2 regions of the Weizmannia sp. CD-2023 genome follow, and region 1 is predicted to be linked to the other one. Evidence: predicted binding sites of a transcription regulator. Region 1 holds the regulator's gene; the other holds the start of a gene.
What was found. The regulator NrdR, encoded in region 1, represses ribonucleotide reductase genes. The targets are predictions, from matches to a motif close to AACACNATATATNGTGTT.

Region 1 (4,427 bases):
CCGTTCCGGGGCCATTACGGGAATCGAAGCGGTCATGCTTGGGATTGCGCTCTCGCTCGATGCATTCGGTGCCGGGATCGGTGCGGGCATCATGGGCTACTCCCCGTTTCTGCTCAGTTTCCTTGTTGCCGGCATGAGCTTTTTGCTTGTCTCTTCCGGCATCCGGCTCGGCATGCTGTTTTCCCGGCTGCAATGGATCCGGAAAATTTCCTTTATACCAGGTGTTCTCCTCATTTTGATCGGTATATGCAAGTTTTAACAAGGCAGGTGGGAGTATGGCAAAGATTATCGGCTTAACAGGCGGGATTGCAAGCGGCAAAAGCACGGTGTCCAATATGCTGAAAACAAAAGGGTTTACGATTGTCGATGCGGATATTGCCGCAAGAAAAGTGGTCGAACCCGGCGAACTTGCGTATGAACAAATCATTGAAGCGTTCGGCGAAGGGATTTTGCTGCAAGATCTCACGCTTGACCGGAAAAAACTCGGGGCACTCATTTTTGCGGATGAAGCACTCCGGATGAAACTAAACAGCATTGTCCACCCTGCAGTCCGGGCCTGGATGACGCGGGAAAAGGACCGGGCAATTGAAAATGGGAAAAAAACTGTCTTTCTGGATATCCCGCTTCTTTTTGAAAGCCGGCTTACCTATATGGTTGAACGCACCATCCTCGTTTACGTGGATGGAGAGACGCAGTTAAAGAGATTAATGACCCGAAACGGCCTTTCAGAAAAAGAAGCGCAGATGCGGATCCGGGCGCAAATGCCGCTGAGCGAAAAAAAGGCACTGGCGGATGCGGTGCTCGACAACAATGGCAGCCTGGAGGAAACAAAACAGCAGCTTGAAAAAATCGTGTCAGATTGGCAGCTCGTTCCATGATGGGTACATCATGGTTTTTTTTATGCAAAAATAGGGGAATAACGCTACATAACTTTTAAAATATGATATACTAATTGATGAATAATGGATTAAAAGTATGTCATTTATTATTCGAAGGAGTTGTCTGCACTGTGGAAACAAAAATTGCGATTAATGGTTTCGGCCGCATCGGCAGAATGGTTTTCAGAAAAGCCATGATGGATAACGCTTTAAATATTGTGGCGGTGAATGCCTGCTATCCGGCGGAAACACTGGCACATTTGATTAAATATGACTCCATCCACGGCGTATTTCCCGGAGAAGTGGAAGTGGAAGAAGAGGAAGCACTCATTGTGAACGGCAAACGCATCCGGCTTTTGGCGGAACGCAATCCGGCCCAACTGCCGTGGGGAAAAATGGATATTGATGTGGTAATTGAAGCAACCGGAAAATTCAATGCAAGGGAAAAAGCCGCGCTCCATCTTCAGGCAGGCGCGAAAAAAGTACTGTTGACAGCGCCCGGGAAGAATGAAGATGTCACGATTGTTTTAGGGGTAAATGAAAACGTTTTAGATATCGAGCGGCATCATATTATCTCGAACGCTTCCTGCACCACAAACTGCCTGGCACCGGTCGCGAAAGTACTTGATGAACAATTCGGGATCGTAAACGGCCTGATGACAACAGTCCATTCTTATACGAATGACCAGAACAATATCGACAATCCGCATAAAGATTTAAGGCGTGCCCGGGCCTGTGGCAAATCGATCATTCCGACGACAACCGGGGCGGCAAAAGCGTTAGGCCTTGTTCTCCCGCAACTGAAAGGGAAACTACACGGCATGGCGCTGCGTGTTCCGACCCCGGATGTATCGCTAGTGGACCTTGTCGTCGATTTGAAAAAAGAAGTGACGGCGGAAGAAGTGAATGATGCATTTAAGGCGGCGGCGAAAGGCTCGCTGCAAGGCATTTTGGACTATACAGAAGTGCCGCTCGTTTCTTCGGATTATACGACAAATCCGTACTCGGCCATTGTCGACGGCTTATCCACGATGGTCATGGATGGAAGCAAAGTCAAGGTGCTGGCCTGGTACGATAATGAATGGGGCTATTCTTGCCGCGTCGTACAACTGGCACAGCTCGTCGCGGAAAAAATGGAAGAAACCGGGAAAATCAATATTGCCTAAGCCGAACGGAGCAGCACCAGCCTGCTCCGTTTTCGTTACCAGTTTTCAGAGCCGCGCCGGAGGATGACTTGTGCGGGACGCTGACGAAATAGAAGTGTAAACCTTTCTATTCTATTGATGGATAGATGAAAAGTGAGGACTTTTCCGGATATACAAACAGAAGATACATCCAATATGTTCTGCATGTATAAATTTCTTTCGGGAATAGGATAAACCTTTCTGTTGTCTATTCGCCTTCTTTTATATATGATGGTAGTAAGAATGTATCAGAACGGGGGGTTCATATGAAATGTCCGTCTTGCCATAGCAACAATACGCGTGTGATCGATTCAAGGCCGGTGGACGAAGGCCGTTCCATCCGCAGAAGGCGTGAATGCGAAGACTGCTCGTACCGCTTCACCACGTTTGAAAAAGTGGAAGAAACCCCGCTCATTGTCGTGAAAAAAGACGGCAACCGCGAAGAATTTAACCGTGAGAAAATTTTGCGCGGGCTGATTAAAGCGTGTGAAAAACGGCCTGTGTCGCTGGACCAGCTTGAAAAAATCTCCATGGAGATCGAAAAAGAAATCCGCAGGCAAGGATATACAGAAGTCAGTTCCACCCTGATCGGGGAAATGGTGATGGACAGGCTGTCGAAAGTGGATGAAGTGGCCTATGTCCGCTTTGCTTCCGTTTACCGCCAATTTAAAGACTTGAATGTTTTTCTCGATGAACTGAAAGAATTGCTCAACAAGAATGCTTAAACGGAGTGCCTTTTATGAAACCGATTTGGAATGAAATACAGCCAGCTGACCGTTATCGTGCATCGTCAAACGGCCTGCTTCAGGACTACGATCAAAAGGTCATTTCGCTCCTGTACCAGCCGTTAATCGGGCCGCAATGTTACAGCCTGTATATGACATTATGGAATGAAGTGGAAGTCGGCCGGCTCTGGTCCGAAGACTGGAACCATTACCATCTGATGAGCTTTTTATCCATGAATTTGTCTGAAATTTACGAAGCCCGGCTGAAGCTTGAAGGCATTGGGCTTTTGAAAACATATATGAAACAAACGGACGACATCCGCATGTTTATATACGAACTGCAGCCGCCCCTGTCCCCGGAACAGTTTTTCAACGACGGTTTGTTAAATGTTTTCCTGTACCGGCAGCTCGGCAGAACACATTTCCAGCGGTTGAAACACTTCTTCTCCGACCGCGCCGTAGAACCGGGTGAGTACCGGGACATCACCCGCTCATTCCAGGATGTGTATGCCGCAAAAATCGGCCCCGAAGTGCTGAATGAGGCGGAAGCGCAGCAACTCAGCCGGCTGGAAGAAAACCGCCGCTATATCGAAAAAACCGCCGCCCCGGTCATAAAAATCGAAAACACCCATTTTAATTTTGACCTTTTATATGCAAACTTACGTGATGAACTGATTCCGCTGCGTGCCATTACGCCGGAAGTCAGAGAAGCGATTGTGAAGCTTTCATTTTTATACGGTTTAAATGAGCTGGACATAAAGAAAATTTTGCTCCAGGCATTGACGGCAGACTTGGAAATCCGGGTGGAGGATTTGCGGAAAATCGCGCGCAGCTGGTACCAGATTGAACATCATGACGAACTGCCACGCCTTGTTGACCGCTTCCAGCCAGAAGCGGATGCGAAAGAACAAAAAGAGCCGGAAAACGATGAGGAGAAATTCCTCCGCTACCTGGAAACGACTTCTCCGAGACAAATGCTGATCGATTTTTCGGGCGGCAGCGAACCGGCGAAAGCAGATCTTGCCGCCATTGAAGAAGTCATGTTTGCCCAGCAGCTTCCCCTTGGGGTTGTAAATGTACTAATCCAATATGTTTTATTTAAAACCGATATGAAGCTGTCGAAAAATTATTTAGAAAAAGTGGCTTCCCACTGGGCGCGCAAAAAACTGAAAACCGCCAAGGAAGCGATGGCGTTTGCCAAAAAAGAAGACCGCCAGTACAAACAATGGCTGAACAATAAAGAGAAGAACGGCACCGGACGGAGAAAGCCGGTCCGGGTTGAAAAGCTGCCGGACTGGTTTAAAAAAGAAGACCAAAAAACCACTGCGACCGCGGTCCAAGCCGATGGCGAGTCAATGGAAGAAAAAAGAAAAAGGCTTGAAAAAATACGTGAACAATACAAGAAAGGGTGAAGGCGGTGGAAAACATAAATGAGACACTCAAAAGGCTTTCATCCAATCCTAGTTTCCGCAAGCGTTATGAAGAAATGAAGCAGGAAATCATCACGCATCCCGACATCCGCGCTTTTTTGGATGCACACCACGGTGAAGTCACAAAATCGATGATTGAAAAAAGCTGGATGAAACTGTACGAATTCATTTCACAGGAAAAAAATTGCAGCCGGTGCAAAAGCCTTGGCG
Region 2 (4,427 bases), on a different contig from region 1:
ATGTGCTGGATGAAGACCGGCCGCAATCGATCGGCAGGGTAAAGCCGTTTTACGGCAATTTCGGCATCAATGTCCGGGCCTATACGTATATCCGTTCAATGGGGCCGGATGGCTTGCGGGAAGTGACCGAGAATGCGGTGATCAATGCCAATTATATGATGAGGAAACTGGCGCCGTATTACGACCTGCCGTATGACCGCCATTGTAAACATGAATTTGTGTTAAGCGGCAGGCGCCAGAAAAAACTCGGGGTGCGGACGTTTGATATTGCCAAGCGGCTGCTTGATTTCGGCTTCCATCCGCCAACTGTGTATTTCCCGCTCAATGTGGAAGAGTGCATGATGATTGAGCCGACGGAAACAGAGTCGAAGGAAACGCTGGATGCCTTTATTGACGCGATGATCCAAATCGCAAAAGAAGCGGAGGAAAATCCGGAAATCGTCCAGGAAGCCCCGCATACAACCATTGTCAAACGCCTGGATGAAACGCGGGCGGCACGAAAACCGGTTTTGCGTTATGTGAAAAAATAAAAAGAAAAATGCCGCAGCATTGCCGCGGCATTTTTTATTTCCCTGATTTGATTTTGCCTGTCCAGTTTTTAAAGCCGCCTTTCAACTGGTAAAGGTCGCGGCAGCCGTTTTTATAAAGCATTTCAGCGGCGCGCCCGGTGCGCGTCCCGTTCTGGCAATATAAATAAACCGGTTTATCGGTCCGGATCTCTTTTAATCTCATTTTCAGCTGAGACAGCGGAATATTGCGTGCGCCTAAAATATGTCCGTTTGCAAATTCATTCGGTTCGCGCACATCAATGAGCTGCGCTTTGCGGTAACCCGCCTTGAATTCTTCTTCCGTCAAGCTTTTCAGGATTTTTTTCTGCCGGTAGTATCTGGCGAGAGTATATGCTACTACCGCAACAATAACAATGATGAGTGTGTACCACGATTGTGACATCTTTCGTGCCCCCTTTCTTACCTGATGCGCTATCTACTATTATATTCGTGTTGCGCTTCTGAATCAAAATCTTTTTTTAAGAAACATGTCACCGCTATTTTTTCCGTTTTTTCCGTCTGAAAAGCCCGTAACCGTTCTGTTTTAAGCACCAGCGGAAAAATCGGCACAAACTTGAGCGGGGCTTTGCCGTTTTTCGTCGTTTTTTGGTAAACTGGTAAAGTGATATTTTAAAGAAGAGGGGTACATATGGGAAAAGAAACCTGGTTGTTTGTAGATTCAGGCCACTGTCCGCCGTTTTTTAACATGGCGCTGGATGAGGCCCTGCTTGACTGGCACAGCAAAGGGGAGATCCCGCCAGCCATCCGCTTTTACGGCTGGGATCCGGCCACCCTTTCAATCGGGTATTTCCAGCGGGCAAAACAGGAAATCGATCTCGAAGCGGTAAAACGATACGGGCTCGGTTTTGTCCGGCGACCGACAGGGGGAAGGGCTGTTTTGCACGAGCACGAGCTGACCTACAGCGTGATCGTGTCGGAAGCGCATCCGGATATGCCGAAAACGGTCACGGAAGCCTACCGTGTCATTTCAGAGGGGCTTGTCAGGGGATTTCGTGCGCTCGGCCTGGAGGCGTATTTTGCAGTGCCGCGAACGGAAGCAGAACGGGAGGCACTAAGGTCTCCGCATTCTTCGGTTTGTTTTGATACGCCGAGCTGGTACGAACTGGTCGTGGAAGGGCGAAAAGTCGCCGGCAGCGCACAGACGCGGCAGAAAGGCGTCATTTTGCAGCACGGCTCGATTTTGCTCGATATGGATGAGGACAAGCTGTTCAGCCTGTTTAAATATCCGAATGACAGAGTGAGAGAAAGGATGCAGCGGAGTTTTAAGAAAAAGGCGGTTGCAATCAATGAGCTGCGCAACGTTCCCGTCACATACGAGGAGGCAAAAGAGGCTTTCCATAAGGGGTTTGAAGAAGGGCTCGGCATCCGGCTGGAACCGTACACCTTGACGCCGGCGCAACAGGCGTATGTGGAAGAACTGGCAGACAGGCGGTACAGGTCGGATGAATGGAATTTTAAGAGATAAATGAACATTTGTTTTTTTAGCGGCCAGAGGCATGCTTTTTCGCTATTTCCTTTTGTGCCGCGCTTTTTATGGCTGCTTTTTTGATGCAAGCGGCAAATTTTTTCGTTATGCTCGGATTTGCCTGCTTTTTCGGGGGATTTCTCGCATTTTCAGCATGTCTTATTCTTTTTTTTATTTGACAAAAAGAAAGAGGTTTGACCTAACTACAATATATGGTATATAAAAACAAAATGTCAATACAATATCTAGTGTTTTTGCTTGCGATTTTTGCCTGCGGTGTGCTATTTTAAAGGAGGCAGAACCACCAGAGAATTTGCATGGAGAAATAGAGAAGGAGTTGTCGTTATGTCTGTTGCTTCGACAGAAAAATTATGGGATGTGGAGAAGCTGAACGAAGATATCCGCTTATTTCCGCAGGTCCATCCGATTACACCGGATATGAACATCACGTACAAAGGCGTTTCAAGGCTTGTCATGATTGACAGATACGCGTTTAAAGACACGGAAAAAGTCACATTGGGCAAGGGCGATTTTGTTGTCCTCACGATTAAAGAAGACCCGAAATTTCCGGCCAGGGGGCTCGGCGTCATCAAAGAAATCGACTGGGAAAAAAATGAAGCGGAAGTCTTAATTGAAGAAGATTACCGCCAGGCCCTGGAAAACCCGGATGAAAGAGAAACAGGGGTCATCAAAAGGCCGCTTGATATCATTGAGAAGCCGCTTGAAGTCTACTACGAACAAATCGCAAAACGGAATGCAACCGGCTTAGCGGCAGTGGAAAAAACAGAAGAGAAACGGAAAGAATGGTTTGGGAAGTTTTACAATGAACTGGTAAACTTAAACTTCATCCCGGCAGGCCGCGTCCTCTACGGCGCAGGGTCGGAAACGGAAGTTACTTATTTTAATTGTTATGTGATGCCGTTTGTACCGGATTCGCGGGAAGGCATTTCCGAACACCGCAAACAAGTGATGGAAATTATGAGCCGCGGCGGCGGGGTTGGGACAAACGGTTCGACGCTGCGCCCGCGCAATACGCTGGCAAGGGGCGTCAACGGCAAATCAAGCGGCTCTGTCTCATGGCTCGATGACATCGCCAAACTCACGCACCTGGTCGAACAGGGCGGCAGTCGCAGGGGAGCACAAATGATCATGCTGGCTGTCTGGCATCCGGACATTGTCGAATTTATCATTTCGAAAATGCAGAATCCGCGGATTTTGCGTTTCCTGATCGAAAATACGAACGATGAGTGGATCCGCAAGCTAGCCCACGACAAATTGAAATTCACGCCGCTTTCCGAAATGGAAAGGCAAATGTACCATGGGATTGTGAACTACAAACATATTCCGGGACAGGGCGGCTTTACGGACGAAGTCATGAAAGAGGCGGAAGAAAAACTGGCAACAGGCGGGCATTACACCGTCCATAATCCGGAATTTTTAACCGGCGCCAATATTTCCGTCTGCCTCACAAAAGAATTTATGGAAGCAGTTGAACAAGACGCGGAATTCGAACTGAAATTTCCGGATGTGGAAAATTACAGCGAAGAAGAAATGCGCATATATAATGAAGAATGGCATAAAATCGGCGATGTGCGCGAATGGGAAAAACTCGGCCGCAAAGTGCGCGTCTACCGCAAAATCAAAGCAAAAGAACTTTGGAATTTGATTAACATCTGCGCGACTTACTCGGCGGAACCGGGCGTCTTCTTTATCGACAACGCCAACGACATGACAAACGCAAAAGCATACGGTCAGAAAGTCGTCGCAACGAATCCTTGCGGAGAGCAACCGCTCGCGCCCTATTCCGTCTGCAACCTCGCAGCGGTCAATCTTGCAAAAATGGTCGACAAAGAAACGAAAGAAGTGCGCTGGGACCAATTGAAACAAACCGTCCATACCGGCGTCCGCATGCAGGACAATGTCATTGACGCGACCCCGTACTTCCTGAAAGAAAACAAAAAACAGGCGCTCGGGGAACGGCGTGTCGGCCTTGGCGTTATGGGCTTAGCCGACCTTCTCATTTATATGGAAAAAGAATACGGATCCGAAGAAGGCAACAAACTTGTCGACAAAGTGTTTGAAACAATCGCGACCGAAGCATACCGCGCATCCATTGAGATCGCAAAAGAAAAAGGGAGCTTCCCATTTTTAACGGGGGAAACCGAAGAAGAGACAAACCGCCTGCGCCGTGCATTCACGGAAACCGGTTATATGAAAAACATGCCGGAAGACATCCGCAAGGCAATTTTAAAACACGGCATCCGGAACTCCCATTTGCTGACCGTTGCACCAACCGGATCCACCGGCACCATGGTTGGCGTTTCCACCGGGCTTGAGCCGTATTTTTCCTTTTCCTATTTCCGCAGCGGGCGCCTCGGCAAATTTATCGAGGT

Region 2: P9687_RS14440 (vitamin B12-dependent ribonucleotide reductase) is a predicted target of NrdR. The motif match lies at 2,270-2,287, and genes of this name have one in related genera.

What each region holds. Positions count from the first base shown of each region.
Region 1 is NZ_JARTJQ010000030.1:34,352-38,778, forward strand. It holds gene ytaF (sporulation membrane protein YtaF) at 1-259, shown strand, start outside; gene coaE (dephospho-CoA kinase) at 276-878, shown strand; gene P9687_RS04320 (glyceraldehyde-3-phosphate dehydrogenase) at 1,010-2,044, shown strand; gene nrdR (transcriptional regulator NrdR) at 2,329-2,787, shown strand; gene P9687_RS04330 (replication initiation and membrane attachment family protein) at 2,802-4,199, shown strand; gene dnaI (primosomal protein DnaI) at 4,196-4,427, shown strand, end outside.
Region 2 is NZ_JARTJQ010000096.1:58,008-62,434, reverse strand. It holds gene gcvPB (aminomethyl-transferring glycine dehydrogenase subunit GcvPB) at 1-530, shown strand, start outside; gene P9687_RS14450 (rhodanese-like domain-containing protein) at 565-951, opposite strand; gene P9687_RS14445 (lipoate--protein ligase family protein) at 1,198-2,034, shown strand; gene P9687_RS14440 (vitamin B12-dependent ribonucleotide reductase) at 2,380-4,427, shown strand, end outside.